4 regions of the Bacillus sp. THAF10 genome follow, and region 1 is predicted to be linked to each of the others. Evidence: riboswitches for the same ligand, from Rfam matches in the RefSeq annotation. Region 1 holds a riboswitch; each other region holds the start of a gene.

Evidence for each region. A riboswitch is a leader RNA that binds a small molecule or an ion and turns the genes downstream of it on or off. The one in region 1 is predicted to bind S-adenosylmethionine.
Region 2: another riboswitch for S-adenosylmethionine. It lies ahead of mtnW (2,3-diketo-5-methylthiopentyl-1-phosphate enolase); the one in region 1 lies ahead of FIU87_RS19915 (LLM class flavin-dependent oxidoreductase).
Region 3: another riboswitch for S-adenosylmethionine. It lies ahead of FIU87_RS07465 (homoserine O-acetyltransferase MetX); the one in region 1 lies ahead of FIU87_RS19915 (LLM class flavin-dependent oxidoreductase).
Region 4: another riboswitch for S-adenosylmethionine. It lies ahead of metK (methionine adenosyltransferase); the one in region 1 lies ahead of FIU87_RS19915 (LLM class flavin-dependent oxidoreductase).

What each region holds. Positions count from the first base shown of each region.
Region 1 is NZ_CP045403.1:3,900,668-3,905,915, forward strand. It holds gene FIU87_RS19905 (YjiH family protein) at 150-1,427, shown strand; gene FIU87_RS19910 (ATP-grasp domain-containing protein) at 1,475-2,437, opposite strand; gene FIU87_RS19915 (LLM class flavin-dependent oxidoreductase) at 2,479-3,510, opposite strand; SAM riboswitch class I at 3,596-3,698, opposite strand; gene FIU87_RS19920 (hypothetical protein) at 4,245-4,742, opposite strand.
Region 2 is NZ_CP045403.1:1,397,661-1,402,908, reverse strand. It holds gene FIU87_RS07395 (methylthioribulose 1-phosphate dehydratase) at 1-99, opposite strand, end outside; gene FIU87_RS07390 (2-hydroxy-3-keto-5-methylthiopentenyl-1-phosphate phosphatase) at 96-761, opposite strand; gene mtnW (2,3-diketo-5-methylthiopentyl-1-phosphate enolase) at 758-2,002, opposite strand; SAM riboswitch class I at 2,080-2,182, opposite strand; gene FIU87_RS07380 (pyridoxal phosphate-dependent aminotransferase) at 2,261-3,433, opposite strand; gene FIU87_RS07375 (carbon-nitrogen family hydrolase) at 3,534-4,316, shown strand; gene cspD (cold-shock protein CspD) at 4,771-4,968, opposite strand.
Region 3 is NZ_CP045403.1:1,414,470-1,419,717, reverse strand. It holds gene FIU87_RS21380 (DUF6254 family protein) at 58-171, opposite strand; gene FIU87_RS07475 (CPBP family intramembrane glutamic endopeptidase) at 280-876, shown strand; gene FIU87_RS07470 (YkvI family membrane protein) at 879-1,901, opposite strand; gene FIU87_RS07465 (homoserine O-acetyltransferase MetX) at 1,993-3,075, opposite strand; SAM riboswitch class I at 3,149-3,264, opposite strand; gene FIU87_RS07460 (hypothetical protein) at 3,325-3,603, opposite strand; gene FIU87_RS07455 (polysaccharide deacetylase family protein) at 3,685-4,566, opposite strand; gene FIU87_RS07450 (UDP-N-acetylmuramoyl-L-alanyl-D-glutamate--2,6-diaminopimelate ligase) at 4,779-5,248, opposite strand, start outside.
Region 4 is NZ_CP045403.1:3,126,381-3,131,628, reverse strand. It holds gene FIU87_RS16195 (alpha/beta hydrolase family protein) at 1-210, shown strand, start outside; gene FIU87_RS16190 (hypothetical protein) at 229-468, shown strand; gene pckA (phosphoenolpyruvate carboxykinase (ATP)) at 513-2,099, opposite strand; SAM riboswitch class I at 2,443-2,606, shown strand; gene metK (methionine adenosyltransferase) at 2,783-3,982, shown strand; gene abc-f (ribosomal protection-like ABC-F family protein) at 4,179-5,248, opposite strand, start outside.

The sequences.
Region 1 (5,248 bases):
ACCTTTGAAAAAATCACAAAATGTATTAAAATAACAAACGTTGCATATTTACGCATAAGGAGATTTTGACATTGAAAAACAACGGTTCTTATCAAACAGCAGACAAAGCTAAATTTTTCTTTCCTTCCTTAATTGGAATTTTATTATTTATGTTTCCGGTGAAGTATAATGGCGACATTACTATCCCGATTGCTATTCTTTCTGAATTTCTCGGAAACTTGCTCGGTGACAGCATTCCCTATATTATGACCGCCATTATTACCATCACTGCAGTTGCCACCCTTATTACAAAGTTGGCACAGCCATCCTTTGCAAAACGAGAGAGCTTTTTCAACTCACTACTAAATGTTTCTATTTTCTGGACTGTTGTAAGAGTGCTTGCGATGGTACTTGCGATTATGACCTTGTTTAAATTAGGTCCTGAGGCAGTATGGAACGAATATACTGGTGGACTTTTATTATTTGATCTACTTCCAATCCTTCTTACCGTTTTCTTTTTTGCAGGATTATTTTTACCATTGCTCTTAAACTTTGGTCTATTAGAGCTTTTCGGAGCACTGCTTACAAAGCTTATGCGACCAGTTTTCAAGCTACCTGGACGCTCCTCCATCGATGCACTTGCATCTTGGTTGGGAGACGGAACAATTGGAGTTTTGTTAACAAGTAAGCAATATGAGGAAGGCTTTTATACGAAACGGGAAGCTGCCGTAATCGGGACAACCTTTTCTGTTGTTTCCATCACCTTTAGTCTTGTTGTTATTTCTCAAGTGAAATTAGGAAACATGTTTGTACCGTTCTATATTACTGTCGCAGTGGCAGGATTAGTCGCAGCCATTATCATGCCTAGAATTCCGCCTTTATCCAGAAAGCCTGATACTTACTACAACGGGGAAGAACAGAGTGATAAAGAACTAATTCCATCTGGCTACTCTCCACTAAAATGGGGGTATAAACAAGCGGTAGAACGCGCTTCTCAAAATAAAAGTGTTGGAGCGTTCTTCCGTGATGGCTTCCGCAACGTCCTTGATATGTGGATGGGTGTAGCGCCAATCGTGATGGCATTTGGAACTATCGCATTAATTTTAGCGGAATTCACTCCGCTATTCACATGGCTTGGGATGCCGTTTATTCCTCTATTACAGCTTCTACAAATACCAGATGCCCAATTAGCATCTGAATCGATGATTGTTGGTTTTGCGGATATGTTCCTGCCATCTGTACTGGCAACAGACATTCCAAGTGAACTGACACGCTTTGTAATTGCAGCAGTGTCCGTCACTCAGCTTATTTATCTTTCTGAGGTAGGTGGGGTTATTTTAGGATCGAAAGTACCTGTATCACTATGGGAGCTTTTTGTTATCTTTATTTTACGTACCCTCATCACGCTGCCAGTTATCGCATTAATGGCACATTTATTCTTCTTTTAAACATAAAAAAGCCTGGACGTTCCACAAGACGTCGCAGGCTTTTTTGTTTACTTTTGAGGGTGTAGCGTTTTTTCGCTAACCTTTACTAGCTCGTGACCTAACAGTGTCGCAAGCTCGAGCATACCGAATCTTCCGGCAGCTTTTTCTGCATCTGCATTGTAGTTTGTGTTGGTGTTCACGTCATAGGTGAAAATCTCACCGTTTTTGTTACGGATAAATTCAATGCCCGCCACTTGGATGTCATTGTCTTGCAAAAACTGTTCATATTTTTCAAGGATTGGATCGTTAAAGCGATCAATAATTTGGAACTTTGGTTTTTCCTCGACCTCTTCTCCAACTGGGCAAAAGAGATCTCCGATTTGGCAAGCATCTGCTGGGCACAGCTCAAAGCCTTCAGACGTATCCACCTGTACTGCATAGACAAATTTCCCACCAATAAACTCACAGCGCGTGATATACGGCTCTGGGGCCTCGATGTATTCCTGAATGAGGGTAATCCCGTCCACAGGCTCTTCAAAATTCGGACCTTGAAGGTATTCTTCTAAGGCAGCTGTGGAATGGAATAATTGCACCCCAAGCCCTTTTCCTGCGCGATTATGCTTCGTGATAAAGGAGGTTGTGCCAATTCTCTTTGCCGCATCTAGAATGTTTTCCTTTCCAACTGCCGCAATCGTTTTCGGTGTTTTCACCCCAGCTTTTTCAAGTGCAGTATATTGATTCACTTTACTTAATTCTAATTGTAGTGCCCTGCTGCCATTCCAAACTTTTCTATCATGGAATTCCAACCAGCTTAATACCGCACCAGTCAGTTCCGGAGCAAAACGATGGTTTCTCGTGTGCGAGGAAGCACTCATCCGGTTATAAAAAATCCCTTCTGGTGGTGCCTCTGTCAAAGGCACGATCCCCTCATTCAAATGCCACTCTTCATAGGGTAGTCCAAGCTCCTCCAAGCGATTGGTAAGGTGAGTGGTCCATTCTCTATTTTCATGAATAATATAAATCTTCTTCACGGTGTCCGCCTCCAATTTCTGCATAAGTTGTTTCAATCATTCTATTTTTTGTTAACAAGGGGCATCACTTGGTTCGCAAAGCGCTCCATTTCCTCCAGCTGTGGGGAAAATTGAAGCAAGAGCAAATCAACGCCTACAGTCTCGTATTCTTTTATTCTTGCAGCAATTTGTTCTGGTGTACCGACTAAATTTGGTCGCAGTCCACGGTTTGATACCGAATAATCCTGAAGCTGTATTTGTTGCTCCAGCTGGGATTTACTTGTGAAATCTTTGAAGCCCGCGTAGGCAGCTGATTCTTTTACATGCGTAATTCTGGCTAGCTCCTCTTGCGCTTCTTCCTCCGTGTCACGGCAAATCACATAAGCCGCCATACCAAAGGATTGAAAAGGGAGCATATTCGCTTGTTCTCTTCTAGATTTCATCTCAGTGATTTTTACAGAGACCTCTTCCGCTGTGCCGCCATGCATCACATAGGCATCACAATGCGACGTGATAACCTCCTTGCCCTTTGGACTTTCTCCACCAGCATAAAGAATCGGATTTGGCCGTTGCACAGGCTTTGGAAATAGCTTGGTGTCCTTGAGCTGATAAAATTGTCCTTCGTAGCTAAAGGAATCCTCCGTCCACAGGCCCTTTAACACATCAATAAATTCTTTTGTGCGATCATAGCGTTCATCATGCTCGGTAAAAATCGCCCCATATTGACGAGCTTCCTCTTCCCACCACGCTGACACAACATTGAGGGTGAAACGTCCATTACTAATGTGGTCGATATTTGCCGCTGCCTTTGCAGCTATGGCAGGGTTATGAAAGCCGGGACGAATCGCAGTCATAATTTCCATTTTTTCCGTCACTGCAGCAAGCGCAGCTGCCGTCGACCAAGCCTCCAGCATATCTTCCTCAGGTCCTTTAATATCATTTAAAAACAATTCAGCAATCAGCGTCGTATCATAGCCAAGCTTTTCCGCTTGCTGTATCACTTTCTTTGCATACTCAAACGTGGGAGGCATTTGCTCATCCTCCACATTCCGTAGCCACCCACCAAATATCGGCAGCCAAAACCCAAACCTCATCGCTCTTCGCCCCTTCTGCATTGTCTTTTTGACAAACAAAAAACTTCTCCGATAAGAAGAAGTTTGAGTATAAAACCGTCACATCTGCTTATCTCTCAAGAACGTTTGTCTTGCTGGATTTAGCACCTACACATACGTGTGGTTGCCGGGTTTCACAGGGCCAGTCCCTCCACCTCTCTCGATAAGAAGTCTTACTATTAAATTAATTTAAATTAATCCTATCACGAAACTAGGGTTTCGACAAGTCTTTCGTGTGCCTAAATAACACATTGGACTATTCATGGTAGGGCAACTTTGCTGAAATTTGTTTTTTTGCGGATAAGTCCTTCGTTTTGAAGGATAAACTCCCATTTCTGCGGATATTCCCCCTATCCACAATTTCCTTAACATAAAAAAAGGCTGGGACAAAACTTAAAAACACAAACAAAAAGACGAACAATAGTAATGCCGACATTAAATACCGCTATTGATTTCCGTGCAAGACTTCGCTTTCCGCGGGTGACCCGTGAGCCTCCTCGGCATCGCCTGCGGGGTCTCACATTGGCCACTTCTTTAAGCAGGAGTCTACGTCTTGCTCTCCAATCAACCGCTGGTGTCGTCTAAAGAGTAAAAGCATATTTTAATACTAAAAAAAACCGAACTGATTTGATCAAATACTCAAATCAGTTCGGTTTTTACTTAGGCTAAAACACTTTTGTCCCAGCCTCCAATAATTTTTATCGAAAAGTGTCTTTTTAATAAAGATCTTTTCCAAAATTAGGAGCGAGGAGGCCGACGCTTTCAAACGTGGCACCAATTTTTTCATGAAATTCACCTAATGCAGCTTCCATATCTGCTTTGTCTTCACCTGAGCTAATCGCCGCAGCACGTTCCTCAAAATAAAGCGCCAAAAGCTCAATCGAATCCTTCATATCCGTTTGAAGTGCAGAATTAATTTCGGCAGGAACTTCAATTCCCCTTAATTCGTTTGCAATGCGATTACTTGCTTGTACTGCTTCATCTCGGTCACCAGTCTCCCCTTGAGATACCTCATAAGCGGAAACCGTTTTTACATGCTTTCTCACGACTGAGATCATTTCCATCTGCAGGTTCATTAAGTAATTGATATGATCTTCCCCATTTTCCTTTTCACTTGTGGAGGTAGCGGGTTCTGATTCTGTTTTTAACGTATCATCAGAACAAGCAACTAAAACAAGCAAGCTTCCTAAAATAACACTAATAATCCATTTCATATATATTAAATTCTCCTTTTTTTCAGGTAGTCTCTTTCCTAAAAGGTTGGTGCTATAAACCTGGAAAAAGTTCGCTTTAAGACTTTTCCAATCTTTATGAGAAGAAAAATTGCCACGTGTTTAAATTTTCGTCAACGATAAGAAAACGAAAGCGACTTTGATCTCGCGTGCATTACCTATAAGCAGTAGCAAGTAGTTTACGTAACCAACCTTCAGTTAAAAGTACGACAATAGTGTACTAGGAATTTGCTGCCATGTATAGGTTTTTTTATTAAGCTCTTTTCTAAAAGGTTGGTGCTAAATATAAGGTAAAAGGCAGCTTTAAGACTTTTTCCAATCGGTAAGCGAAGAAAAAATGGACACTTATTTAAAACTGCCTCTACAAAAAGAGCATGACAGCAGCGTTCATCTCGTGTCGCTTAACTATACGCAATAGCAACAAAGTTTGCGTTTTAAAAATTCCTTCCTCACTTTTGTTTTCCAAATATAACATTTTACCTATTGGG
Region 2 (5,248 bases), 1.6 Mb from region 1:
GATTGACAAATTTCCACTTGTACCCATAAACCAATCTCTTTGGGCAAGCTCTGCTTTTACCTCACTAAGCTCATTCCATTTTTGAATGAAGGTGCTCATGCCCTCACCTCGCTCTTTTTAAGGATTTCCATCACATCAAAAAACGTTTCAAAGCTAGAAAAAGGAATGCCCAAGTTTTTGCATTTGTCTGCTAGAAAGTCTCTGGCAATTACTTGATCTGCAAGCCTTGCAGCCTCTAAGTCTGTAATCGAATCGCCGATTACAATGATACGGTCATTTTCCTTACATAGACTTCTTATGATAGTTGGCTTACAGCACCCACAATCGTTTTCACAACTATTATCACAGGTGTGCGGCCAAACGATGCTAATTTGATTTTGTGAGAAATCAGAGCTGTTACAATAGATGTCCTCACTACTGATATAGCTGGCTAAAATGGGTTCTACAAAAAAATCGATTCCACCTGAGACAACGTACAAAGGAATATTCTTTTCCTTTGCATAAGAAACAAATTCAGCAAAGCCTTCTCTTATTTCCGCATGTTTCATAATAAAATTCTTAATGTCCTGTTTCTTAGAGGAAGGCAGTAAAGCAAACATCTTGCCAACTCCCTCTTTTATGGAGACTTCTTGGGCTAACACTTGATTCTTAATACCGTCCCATTCTGGGGGAGCAAACTCTTTCATAATGGCAATAATATTGTCACTGTTAGTAATTGTCCCATCAAAGTCACAAAAAATGATTGGTTGCTTGGTTGTCATTGTGCGACCTCAACATTACCCCATTGTTCAAGGGCAATTTTCAATTCCTCATGAGTAGAGGCATAGTTTTCTAACAGCTCACCAGCTAACACCGCTTCTACAGCTTGACGGAATGCTTTTCCTCCTGAAGCTGCACCAAGCTTATGTCCATGAATTCCTCCGCCTGCATTTATAATGGCATCCTTCCCAAAGTCTTGATATAAAAGAGGTACAAGACCCGGATGGATTCCTGCAGATGGTACTGGAATTGTCTTTTTCACATGTGCCTCCTCCAAGGTTAGGGCATCACGAATTCCTAAAGCCTGTTCTTTCGGTAGTGCGACACTTCCATATGGGGACGGAAATAACGAAAAATCTGCACCTGCGTACCTCAAAAGCTTTCCTAGTAGCAATTCATTTGAAATTCCATAAAATTCAGATGGAGTAAGGGCCCCACTTACAGCAGGATGAGCCATGATTGGAATAGAAATTTCCTTTTCCTCTACAAGCGCTTGTAGAGTGTCTAAACCATAGGAAAAAACATTAAACAAAAGTGCATCTGCCCCAAGCTCAGCTGCGCGCTTTGCTTTTTCTTTTAACTCAAATGTTCTACCGGTTAAATTAACGGCGTATCTTGCCCTGTGACCTGTTTCTTCGTAAACTTCCTCAAGCGCAATTTTCCCTTCTGTTATTCTTTTTTCAAATGGAGTGAAGTCGTTTTCAAAAAGAATCTCATCATCCTTAATAAAATCTACTCCTCCTTTTGCTTGCTCCTTTAACTGGTGGATAAGATAGTTCATATCTCTGCCAATGACACCTTTAAAAATACTCATGACAAACGGCCGATGAAAAACGCCAGTTAATTCTCTAAGACCAGTAATGCCAAGCTTTGGCCCTGGAAATGCTTGTTTTAGTTGCTCGTTAAACGTTAAGTCTATCAGCTTTATCTCCCCATCCAAGGAAAGCTTTCCGAAAACTGTCGTTAGAATTGCTGGAAGATCATTACTAAAGTTCCAAGCAGGGTAAGCAATTTGGATAATTCCTCTCGTGATGTTCTTATGCAAATAGCTGTTAACGACTTCGCTCGGTTCTAGCTCTTTTACACTTACCACTTTTCCTTTATGTTTTTTTAATTGTTCTTTTTCAAGCTGCGGTAAATCGGTCCAAGATCCGATTGTTAAGCCAAGCGCGATACCTTCTGCCTTTTTTTCAAGGTTTCCTTTATGATCATGAATCAGGTAAGTTGCGATTATTTCACTCATGTTCTTCATCCTTTCAACATGCTCTATAAAAAACAAAAAACCCCTTCGCTAAAGAAGAGGTTAGGTTATCTAACATCCTCTTATCTATCAGCGATTTGCTGCAAGAATTAGCACCGTGCTTGTAAAAAGTCGGTTGCCGGGTTTCATAGGGCTAGTCCCTCCACCTGCTCTTGATAAGATTGAATTAGGTTTTGATCATTTTTTTATAAAATCTAGTTGCGATTATGCCATCATTTCACGTGGATGTCAACAGAAATTTCAGAATATCTTCAACTCTCTGATTCTTTTTATTGCTTCTTTCAGCCTTTCCTCTTCTGTAAGCAATCCCACTCGGACGTACCCTTCTCCGTACTTCCCAAATCCAACTCCAGGTGCAACTACAACATGCGCCTCATGTAAAAGCTTGTCTGCAAAGGTAACAGATGTGTACCCATCAGGAACCTTTAACCAAGCGAAAAAAGATCCCTTAGGAGCTGTAACTTCCCAACCAAGTTGTTGAAGACCTTCGATTAGGATATTTCTTCTTTTCTCATACAAATTCACTAAATCCATCACACATTTTTGTGAATCTAATAGCGCTGTTGCTGCCGCCTCTTGAACTGCTCCAAATAAACTCACATAAAGGTGATCTTGCAAAAGATTTATGCTTGAAATAACATTTTCGTTTCCAATTGCGAAACCTACACGCCACCCTGCCATATTAAAAGTTTTAGATAGTGTATAGATTTCAATCCCCACTTCTTTTGCACCTTCTGTTTGTAAAAAGCTAATTGGCTTTTCTCCATCAAAGCCTATGGCACCATAAGCAAAATCATGAACCACACAAATATTATGCTTGGTGGCAAGCTCCACAGTTTGTTCAAAGAATTGTTTGTTCGCAACCGCTCCTGTTGGATTGTTTGGATAGTTAAGAAACATGAGTTTTGCTTTTTCTAAAACATCTGCCTCTAACTCTTCATAGTTTGGTAAAAAATGATATACTTCTTGTAACGGCATATATTCCATTTTTGCCTTTGCAAGCGCGACACCAGACCAATAATCAGGATAACCTGGGTCAGGAACAAGGACGGTATCCCCTTCATTTAACAAGCATAAAGGGATTTCCACTAGGCCTGCTTTCCCCCCAAAAAGAACTGCCACTTCCTTTTCTGGATCAAGATCCACGTCATATTCCCTTTTGTAGAATGACGCGATGGCTTCTTTCAAAAATGAGTGCCCTCTAAACGGGGAATATTTATGGTGATGTGGCTTTTGAACAGCGTTCTGTAAGGAGTTTACAATATGTTCAGGCGTTGGCTGGTCAGGATTTCCCTGTCCTAGATTAATAACATCATGACCCTGAGCCATTACTTTTCCCACTTTTTTCACTAAAGAGGCAAAAAACTGTACCGGAAGGGAATCTAAAAGTTCAGATTGTTGGAAATTCTTCATTTAGTCCACCTACTTAAAAAATTCTTGAAATCCTAGTCACAAATCATATATTGTTAGAATCAACTTGTAAAGCATTTTTTTCTATAAGGGAGGAAAGATTATGAGCTGGAAAATTGCTTGTATTCAATTTGATATAGCTTTTGGAGATCCTGAAAAAAACATTGATAAAGTGTGTGAATTAATAAAGAAAGCTGGGGAAGAACACCCTGATATAATCGTGCTTCCTGAGCTATGGTCGACAGGCTATGATTTAGAACGACTTGATAAAATAGCGGACTCTGGTGGTTTCGTAACAACAAAGTTACTCAAATCAGCTGCAAAAGAAGTTGGTGCACATATTGTTGGGGGCTCTGTTGCCAAAAAAACAAATAAGGGAATTTATAATACGATGTTAACAGTAAATAAAGACGGAGAAGTGGTCGGAGAATATAGCAAGCTTCACTTGTTCAGACTCATGGATGAACACCACTTTTTACAACCCGGAAAAACAGACGGGCTTTTTGAGCTAGATGGCGAAGCTTGTGCAGGCTTCATCTGCTATGATATAAGATTTCCTGAATGGATTCGCGCCCATACAACGAAACAGGCAAAAGCGATTTTCGTCGTTGCAGAATGGCCACTTGCGCGCGTGGAACACTGGCGAACGTTACTAATTGCACGAGCAATTGAAAATCAATGTTATGTGATTGCTTGCAACCGTTCAGGCGCAGATCCGAAAAACACCTTCGCAGGGCATTCCATGATTATTGATCCTTGGGGAGAAATTTTGGCTGAAGCAGGTGAAGAAGAAGAAATTATTACAGCCACTGTAGACTTAGCAAAAGTCGATGAAGTACGAAAAAAAATTCCAATCTTTGAAGATAGAAGACCACAATACTATTAATATCAAAAGCGAAATGCGCCCGTTTTGCGACGTACAATCTTTGTCTAGTTGCAGCGGCTGAACAAGCCGCTTCACTTTTTGTCGCACTGAGCCGTATGAGATAAAGAAAACACGAAGAGCACGAGCGTCGATGTTGCCTTATCGTAAGGAGGCGAGGGAAGTTTGCTAGTCGCAGGCGCATGGAGCTTGATGTATCAAAAGCGAAATGCGCCCGTTTTGCGACGTACAAACTTTGTCTAGTTGCAGCGGCTGAACAAGCCGCTTCACTTTTCGTGGCACTGAACCGTATGAGATAAAGAAAACACGAAGAGCTCGAGCGTCGATGTTGCCTTATCGTAAGGAGGCGAGGGAAGTTTGCTAGTCGCAGGCGCATGGAGCTTGTCGTATTAAAATCGAAAAATTGAACAAAAAATAAAAGGACCCTATCACTAGGGTCCTTTCTATTTGGCTAGCATTATTTTGTAACGTTAGCAGCTTGAGGTCCACGAGCACCTTCAACGATTTCGAAAGAAACTTCTTGACCTTCTTCTAAAGTTTTGAAGCCGTCGCCTTGGATAGCGGAGAAGTGTACGAATACATCGTCTTGACCTTCAACTTCGATGAATCCAAAACCTTTTTCTGCATTAAACCATTTTACTTTACCTTGTAACATGTTTGTTCCTCCTTGTGGTTAACCCACGTAAATATTACTATTCTTGCTCTTTCAAACATTTCAAGACGAAAACTTTGTTTCTGACTTTCCATATTCACGAACAAAAATAATAGTTTAATAATAACAGGTACTTATGTTTTTTTCAAGGTTAAATCCAAATTATTCATATTATCTTTTGTTATTTTTCAAAATAATCAGATTGCAAAAAGATGTTGACATTTTTCCAAGTGCCTTGTTATTATTTTCAACAAGTGATAATTTTCTAAATAATCAGCTTTGT
Region 3 (5,248 bases), 1.6 Mb from region 1:
CCAGAAAGCTTGTTACCTAACGCTTCCTGGGCTCTCCATATTGAGATTCAATTAAGGTTATTTTCCTTTTCGATCAGCTAATTCTTCAAAGCTCTTCACTTTGCCATGCTGATTTTGGGATTCTTTTCTTACTCTTCTTTGCCTTTCCTGTTGGCTTTTTGATTGTGTCATCTTCTCGCTCCTTTCATCGTTCCCTCCTTCTTAGTATGGTCGTTTCCTGATTTGCATTTTACTGTTAAAATAAGGTTGCAAGGAGTGGAGGGAAACGTTTTGAGAAGCTTGCAATTTGTATTAATCTTTTGGATCTTAGCCTGTACAATGATTAGCTGGAGTTTTTTATCTCCTGACTATTTTTGGATATTATTTCCTTTATCTCTTTTTGTACTAGCTTGTTTTAGTATATATAAGGAGCATAAAAAGGCATTGTTTACTTTATCTAAGTCGACTTTTGTAATAGCTTTGCTTAGTGGAATTGGGATTTATCTTTTCTTCCTTTTAACTTATCTTTTCATAAAACAGGTACCTTACCCAATAATTGTGTATGTAACTGATTTGTATAATTTGGTAGGACCAAAGGAGTGGTGGCATTATGTATTACTTGTCTTTGTTATCATACCTGGTGAAGAATTGTTTTGGAGGGGATTTATCCAAAAGCAACTTAAAGAGTTGGGGCCACTGAGGAGTGTATTAATAGCTGCAGCCTTATACTCATTAGCACATGCGTGGACAGGAAATCCAATGTTAATGGCAGCAGCCTTTACAGGTGGCTCAGCATGGGGGTTTTTATTTTTAAGGACTGGATCATTATCTGTTGTGATTATATCCCATCTGGTATTTGATTTATTACTTTTAGTGCTAGTTCCATTAACATTTTGAGTTTATTTTCTTACAATTAATAACAGCAGAAATGCCATACTAACATAGCCAAAGAAGGGGTATAAATGTTCAATCAGGCTGCCATAGCCTATTTGACTAATCATATAAATGATGGTGACCAACACGAAAGTTATCAGATATTTAGATATCCCCAACATACTTTCCAACTGACGCTGCAATCCAAAGATATCGCTAACTACAGAAGTAAAGATTTCACCATATATTACGAATACATAGATGCCGAAAAAGGACAGCATTCCAAACTTCACCACTTCAGCCATCGGTATCTCAAACGTATGAAAATTTGGTAAGGATGCAATGGAAATATGACAGGAAATTAATATAAAGCACAGGATTAATCCTCCTAGAAATCCCCCACGTTTTATGACCCATTCATCCTTTGCTTCCTTTGCTAACGGAACAAGTACTGGCTGTGCCATGGCAAGATTAAAAGCAACATACATAAACGGTGCCAGCCAACCTTTCATTCCTTCTGAGACCGGCTTTAGAGTCATAAAAGTTAGACCATCCTCAAAAATTGCATGACAAGCGATGAGCAAGCTAAATAAAATCATTACAGGTACTACGATAATATTTACCCCAACAAGCCCTTTGACCCCTCCTATTACAACGGCTACTGCAAGAAACACAGTTAACAAAAGCCCAAGTTGATAGGACCAGCCAAGCTGTTCTTCAAAAACTGCTCCAGCACCAGACAACATCACAGCACCAACTGAAATTAATATTACTAGCATAAACAGATTAACAAATGCACCTGCGGATTTTCCAAATAAGTATTGATTGAATTCATTATAGGAATTAGCTTTTATTCGGCTTGCCATTAGCATCATTTTTGTTCCAAGCCATATAAATAATATCCCACTCATTAAAATCGTAATAAAACCAATCCAACCGTACTGAGTGAAAAACTGAACAATTTCTTTTCCTGTAGCGAATCCTGCACCTACGATTGTCCCTATATAAACAGCACCAATTTGACAAGCACTTAGCCAACTTCTTTTCACCGTTGCCCCACCTTCCGCCGAACTCCAAAATAAAAACCTGCTTGTCTATATATATGAAACAAGCAGGTAGGAAAGAAGGGATATCCTAAATTCAAGTATTATCTTTTTCGATGAGGTTTTTAATGGTGTCTCCCCATTTTTCAAATTCAACTAAAAAGCCATCATGTCCAAACATCGTTTCTACTTCAAGGTGGGTCGAATCCTTGTTTATAGATTGAAGGTACGCTACAGCTTTACTAACCAACGAACCCGGATAAAGCAAGTCTCCTTTAAAGGATATAAAACAAACGGTGGCTGAAATTTCTTTTAACGCATTTTTCCAGCCCTTTCGGTTGTCTCCAATATCAAATTTATCCATGGCATTTAACAATCGTAAGTAGCTATTTGCATCAAATCGACGAGAAAATTTCTGTCCTTGGTACTTTAAATAGGAGTCCACTTGAAATTCATGCTCTTGTTTTTTTTCTCTTTTAAATCGTTCATTAAAGAGTGTATCTGAACGATAGGTAACAAGACCAACCATTCTAGCAATTTCAAGCCCTTTAATCACTGCTCCTTCTTGATAATGGCCATTATCGAACTCTGGATCGTTTATGATTGCTTGCCTTCCAATTACATTATAAGCAAGGGCATAATCAGTAAAATAGGGTGTAACTGCTATTGGAACAATGATTTCAGCAAAATCAGGGTAAAGAATTCCCCATTCCAACACTTGCATACCGCCAAGGGAACCACCGATAATGGCTTTTACATTTTTCACGCCTAAAGTTATTAGTCCTTGATACTGAGCATGCACCATATCACGGATGGTAATGACAGGAAAATCACTACCATATGGTTTTCTTGTCGCAGGATTTATCGATGTAGGTCCTGTTGTTCCATTACAACCCCCGATTACATTCATCGTGATTACTTGAAATTTGTCTGTATCTACATATAGCCCTGATCCAATAAAATCTCCCCACCATCCCGGGTTATCTTGATTCCCAACTGAAACATGATTTCCTGTTAATGCATGACACACAAGAATGGTACCCAGCGTAGGAGTTCCTACTTTTTCATAAGCAATTACTACATCAGAAAGCTCTTCCCCACTTTCTGTTTTAAATTTACCGATGGAGACTGTTCTAATTTCTTTTTGAATGTCTTTTATACTCACATCATTTCCTCTCATTTCTATACATTTTTACATCACATCATACAAATAAAAAAACTCCCTTCCGATAGGAAGAGAGTTTTTTTATCTCCTCTTATCTTTCAGACATACTAGTCTGCAGGATGTAGCACCTTCTCAAGAAATTATTTTTCTTGAAGGGTTGCCGGACGTCTTCGGGCCTGTTCCCTCAGTCACTCTGGATAAGAGTTATACAATTATATTTAGACAGTGTGTTGTGTTAGCTTTTTGCAATTATAGCAATCCCCTTTAAAGAAAGTCAATACCATCTTCCTTCATTCGAAGCCACCGAAAGCCCCTGCTTTTGAATTCAGGTATTAGTTGTGATTTCTTCTTTGGAAATTCCTTTTTAGGGGATTTATGGATGAATTTCACCGAGTTTTTTATTGATTTATGTGCAAATTCAGCTTCTGCCACAATACGTTCTTCAAACTTCTCATTTGCCTTCTCTACTTTGTTTTTTGACTGACAAGCTGAAACGTTAAACAATAGAACAATGGAAAATAGACAATGAAAAATACAGGTCACGATTATTTACCTCCCAAATTTATCGTCACCTGTAGCACATTGAATATGCGCTTCTTCTTCATTTGTTACAGAACTGTAAAACTACTTTAATCTATATTCATGTAAATGAACAAATTGGAAACCTAAATTTATTAATTCTAAAACAGCTTCCTTTACACCGTCTGCGGTTTCGCTTTCAGGGTGATTCATGTGCAAAATAATAACGGAGCCTGCGGTGGCACTTTTCATGGAATCGACTACTTGTTCTTTTGAAAATGTCGCTCCTGCGTCTCCAATCACATCAAAGTTCACCACTTCCAAATGAAGATCTTCTGCAATTTTTACTGCAACATCGTCATAAAAGGCAGTTCCAGAACGATAATATTGCGGGAACTTCCCTGTCAGCTCAAAAATTTTTAACTGATTTCCCATGATTTCTTCTACAATTTCCTCTTTACTAGTAGTACTTTCTATCCCCCATGCGCTACGTCTAGAAACGGCAAGAGGTTTATGTTCGGTTCCATGATTTTGAATGGTAAACAAAGGATTTGCTGCGAGCTCTAGAAAAATGTCGCGGTTTGCATCTATCCATCTTGCATTAATAAACAAATCAGCCTTAATGTTATGTGTGATAAGGAAATGAATTAGCTCTTCGTCAAAGCCGCTGCCTGTCTCCCCGCCACAAGCATCCAGGGTAAGAGCAATTACCTTATCTTTTGTATCCAATTTTGTTTTTACACCACTAACGTATTCCGAGAATTCTGTCGGTTCTGCATACACTTGTCCAGAGACCTCATGCGCTCGCTGTGTCCATTCATTTCTTACCGTTACATTATGTTGATCTAACCAATAAAACTCTTTCCTTGCTTTACCTCTCTCTAATAAAGGTGCTTCTTCGACTATGGTTACTGCCTGATCTGTCTGTTTTGCACAACCAACTACAATCATGAAAATAATGAAAAAGATAAGGGTTTTTTTCAACAAGAAGCTTCCATCCTTTGTGTTTTTTACAAAAATATTTCTATACCAACGTTGCTGTCGTGTTCTTTTCGTGGAGAAAGTTTTAACCAAGTGGTTTAAAATGGCTTAAAGTGTTAATTGCCAACAATCTTTTAAATCAGATACAAAAAAGAAGACTAGCTGTTGGTTCACGTATTTGTGAACCAACCTTCTAGTCAGTAAATAGTTCCAATCATCTATGTTGTAGGTATTTTATCTGTTAATGGGAAGGCTTTTACTGCATTTAACGTGATTTCTTTTTCATCAAACGGGACTACTTCTTTTCCAACTAACTGATAATTTTCATGTCCCTTTCCTGCTATAAGGATAACATCACCACTCCCTGCAAGTTCAACCGCTCGGGTAATGGCTTCTTCTCTATCAGGAATACATTCATAGTTGTCATGAACGGAGCCAGCTGCCATCATCTCGACGATTTCTTCTCCAGGCTCATCAAGCGGGTTATCTGTTGTATAAATGACAAAGTCTGACTTCTCTGTTGCAATTCTCCCCATTTTAGGGCGCTTGTCTTTATCTCTTCCACCACCTGTGCCAATAATGGAGATAATCTTATTGGTCGTAAACATCCGAATGCTGTCTAATACTTTCCCAATTGCATCTTCCGTGTGAGCATAATCAATGATTACATTTCTGCTATCTCCAGTTG
Region 4 (5,248 bases), 770 kb from region 1:
CTTGACAAGCTGATGGCTCCGATCCTGCTGATTCATGGTGTGAAGGATACGAATGTTTCGGTAGAGCATTCGTACCGTTTGGAGCGTTGTGCAAAGGAGCATGGAAAAGAAGTGGAAGCTTGGTACTTTGAGGAGTTTACGCATTACTTTCCGCCAAAAGAGAACAGGCGGATTGTGAGGGAGTTAACGGAGTGGATGAAAGGACGATAGGGAAGGTGGGAAGTGATCGTGAGATTGGAACGTCGGAAATTCATCAGCGGAATGGATGCGGTTATCAGCGGGAAATCACATTTATCAGCCCAAACGTTGCGATTATCAGCGGAAATTCCCATTTATCAGCCAAAACGTTGCGGTTATCAGCGGGAATTCCCATTTATCAGCCAAAACGAGTGCTTTATCAGCCGTTCGATTCTTGTCGGCAAACTTCGCCCCTCCACCCCAGCCCTCAAAACGGAGTCCTCCCAATAAAAAAAGTCACCGGAATCTACCGGTGACTCGACTAAAAAATTCTATTATACAGTGGGTCCACCAAGCTCAAGCACTTCACCTGGAACGTTCTCAAACTTTTTGAAGTTGTTTTTGAACTTTCCAGCTAGCTCACGAGCAGCAGTGTCATATTTTGCTTCATCATGCCATGTTTTCATAGGCTGTAACACTTCATCAGGTACACCAGGAACGTGCATTGGGACACTCACACCAAAGTATGGGTCTTGTGCTACTTCCGCATTCGTAAGGTCTCCTTCTAGAGCTGCTTGCACCATAGATCTTGTGTAAGAAAGCTTCATGCGGCTTCCAACTCCATAGCCTCCACCAGTCCAACCAGTGTTTACTAGATATACTTGTACGTTGTGCTCGTCAATTTTTTGACCAAGCATTTCCGCATAGGTTGTTGCTGGTAGCGGAAGGAATGGAGAGCCAAAGCAGGTTGAGAAGGTTGCTTGTGGAGACGTAATGCCACGCTCTGTTCCTGCTAGCTTACTTGTATATCCACTTAAGAAGTGGAACATTGCTTGTTCTTTAGAAAGTTTGCTGATTGGAGGCAGTACGCCTGTCGCATCAGCAGTTAAGAATACGATAGTAGTTGGGTGTCCTGCGATACTTGGTTGAACAATGTTTGTCATCGCATCAAGGGAGTACGCAGCACGTGTATTTTCAGTTAAGGTAGAGTTATCATAATCAGCGAGACGAGATTGACCGTCAATGACCACATTTTCTAAAACAGATCCAAAGCGGATGGCATCGAAAATTTGTGGTTCTTTTTCACGAGTTAACCCGATGCATTTTGCATAGCAGCCACCCTCGATATTAAACACACCAGTGTTTGACCATCCGTGCTCATCGTCTCCAATAAGCTTACGGTTAGGGTCAGCGGATAAGGTTGTTTTACCAGTACCGGATAAACCGAAGAATAGGGCGACATCACCTTCACGACCAACATTTGCAGAACAGTGCATTGGCATGATGCCGTTTTCAGGTAGTAAGTAGTTCATTACAGAGAAAATGGACTTTTTCATTTCTCCTGCATACTCTGTACCACCGATCAGGACAATACGCTTGCTGAAGGAAATGATAATGAAAGCTTCAGAGTTAGTACCATCTACAGCTGGGTCTGCTTTAAAATTTGGGGCAGAAATGACGCTGAATGCGGTTTCATGTTTTGCCAGCTGTTCTTCATCTGGACGAATGAACAATTGTTGTGCGAAAAGGTTGTGCCATGCAAATTCATTGATAACTTGGATTGGTAATTGATACTTCTCATCTGCACCAGCGAAGCCTTTGAAGACAAAAATTTCATCCTTTTGTTCTAAGTATGAAAGTACTTTATGATATAAAGCGTCAAAAACTTCTTCAGAAATAGGAGTATTTACACTACCCCAGTCAATTTTTTCTTTACTGATTGCTTCTTCCACAATAAACTTATCTTTAGGGGAGCGACCCGTGTATTTGCCAGTCGTTGCCACGACAGCACCAGTTGATGTTAAGCTGCCTTCGTTTCGGCTTAAGACTTTCTCCACTAATTGAGGAACAGACAGCTGTACCTGAACATTGCTTCCGTAAACTAATTTTGTCAACCCATTATCGATACCAACCGTTTTCATCATGGATAACTCTCCTTCAATTTATATATTAAATTAGTTGTTTTTCTTATCTGTTAAAAAGTATAACACATTTAACTTAATAGTCCATACTAATTAGGTTATTTTATGAAAATAAATCGTAAATCGTTAACATTTTGTGAAAAAAAGGCTTATTCAACGGTAATGTAACCGCTTTATTTCATTTGTTCTACAAGCAGAGTAACATGTTTTCATAGTGTTGGCGAATCTAAAGAAACACTAATGGAAGGCATGTATTTTTTTCCTGTAATTCCTTGTCGAATTCTTTGTCTTTTTTGTTGACATAGAAGGTTTTCCTACGATAATATAAAACCTTGAACGGATACTCTTATTCCGAGCTGGTGGAGGGGCAGGCCCTATGAAACCCAGCAACCTGCTCAAAGGATGAGCGAGCGCGAAATAGCACGCCGCTATGATTTTTAGACCAAGTATGGTCGCTTGAGAAAAGGTGCTAAACCTGAGCAAGGCACAGACCTTGACCGATAAGAGTGAAAGGCTGATTCTCGAACTTAAACCTTTCCTCAAATTTTGTGGGAAGGTTTTTTCTATTTTTACACAAGCTAACAACGTACATCACATAGGAACTGAGATCCGTATCAACTATAACAATTGTACGTGAAGAGGGGTAAGCTGCTTTTCATCTACAAAAGGAGGAACTTTTTTTAATGACTAAGCAACGTCGTTTATTTACTTCTGAGTCCGTAACGGAAGGACATCCGGATAAAATTTGTGACCAAATTTCTGATTCTATTCTAGATGCTATCCTGACAAATGATCCAAACGCACGTGTGGCGTGTGAAACATCTGTCACAACAGGATTGGTATTAGTTGCTGGAGAAATTACAACTTCTACTTATGTAGATATCCCAAAAATCGTACGTGAAACCATTCAAGGTATTGGTTACACGCGTGCAAAATATGGTTTTGATGCAGAAACTTGTGCAGTTTTAACTTCCATTGATGAGCAATCTGCAGATATCGCAATGGGTGTTGACCAAGCGTTAGAAGCGCGTGAAGGCCAAATGACTGATGCGGAAATCGAAGCAATCGGTGCTGGTGACCAAGGTTTAATGTTCGGATTTGCGTGCAATGAAACAAAAGAATTAATGCCGCTTCCAATCTCTCTTGCTCACAAGCTATCTCGTCGTTTAACAGAAGTAAGAAAAGATGATGTTCTTCCTTACTTACGTCCTGATGGAAAAACGCAAGTAACGGTAGAGTATGATGAAAACGATAAGCCTGTTCGCATCGACACCATCGTTATTTCTACGCAACACCACCCAGAGGTTTCTCTAGACCGTATTCAACGCAACATTAAAGAGTACGTGATTAAGCCTGTCGTACCTGCTGAGTTAATTGATGAGAACACAAAATACTTCATTAACCCAACTGGCCGTTTCGTAATTGGTGGACCTCAAGGGGACGCTGGTTTAACAGGACGTAAAATCATCGTTGATACGTACGGTGGATATGCTCGTCACGGTGGGGGAGCATTCTCTGGTAAGGATGCAACAAAAGTGGACCGCTCTGGTGCTTACGCTGCTCGTTATGTAGCGAAAAACATTGTAGCAAGCGGATTAGCTGACAAATGTGAAGTTCAATTAGCATACGCAATTGGTGTAGCACAACCAGTTTCCATTGCCGTTGATACATTTGGAACTGGCAAAGTTTCTGAAGAGAAGCTAGTGGAGCTTGTACGTAATAACTTCGACCTTCGTCCAGCTGGAATCATCAAAATGCTAGACCTTCGTCGTCCTATCTACAAGCAAACAGCTGCTTACGGACATTTTGGCCGTAACGATCTTGACCTTCCTTGGGAGCAAACAGACAAAGCTGACACACTGAAAGAGCAAGCAAACGCATAATATAGAAAAAACCCCGCTGTGTTGGCGGGGTTTTTTCTATAGGATGTATTCGTAAATTTTGTTGCTGTTGCGTATAGATATGACATCCGTAATCAACGTTGCTATCGTGCTCTTTTCGTGGAGGGAGATTTAAACATGTGGCAATATTTCTTCGAATAAAGAAGGAAAAACAACAATCTTCTAGAAAAGAGCCTTTCTATATTACTTCTTCAAGCTTTTGATAAATTTGTTCCTGCTGAGCTACCATAGATTCCAGCTCTTGCTGTAAATGCTGCAGAGTTTCTAAATCCTGTTCCACACTCATCTTTTCCTCAATTAGCAGAATGTCATGTTCTATCTTCTCTAATTGTTGCTCCAAGCATTCTAATGAAGGCTCTGGAGTTATTTTTCGTTTTGGAGAAACACTGATTTTCTTTTTACGTTCTTGTCGCTCAGTCACTATAAGGGAGAGTTTTTCCTCCCGTTTTTGCTTCGCATACTGATAATTTCCTTCGTAGATAGTTAGCTTACCTTCCTCTAGCCAGCATGTTTTTTCGAAGAATTTATTTAAAAAATACCTGTCATGAGAAACAGCAAGGATGGTACCATCAAAGTCCTCCAAAGCATCTTCAAGTACTTCCCTTGAATCGATATCCAGATGGTTGGTGGGTTCATCTAATATCAACAGGTTTATGTCTTGATGCATCAGTTGTGCCAGTCGAAGTCTCATTTTTTCCCCACCACTCAAATTTTCTACCTTTTTAAATACAGCACTTCCATAAAACAAAAATTTGGCCAGCACATGTCTTGCTTGTTCTAGTGTGATAGAAATGTCTTCCCTAAATGCCTCGATTAGCGTTTGATTAGGGTTATCTTCATACACATGCTGAGACAGATAACCAATTTTCACGTTGCTACCAAGTTGAACATGACCACTGTCTGAGGGAAGGTCACCGAGCATTATTTTTAGAAGCGTGGATTTTCCAGAGCCGTTTTGCCCAATTATTGCCGCTCTTTCTTGAAAATAAATGGCAAGATTAATTTCTTGAAACAGCCTTTTATTGCCAAATGATTTCCCCACTCTTTCTAGAACAACCACGTCCTTGCCGCTACGATCGCCTCCATCAAACTGAAGTCCCATTGTTTTCTTTTCCAGTGTAGGGCGCTTAAGCTTTTCTATCCTATCTAATGCCTTTTCCATGCTTTTGGCACGACGGTGCATGGCGGCGTTTGGCGGGTTGCTTTGATTGGCCCATTCTTTTAATCTTTTAATCGCTTCTTTCATCT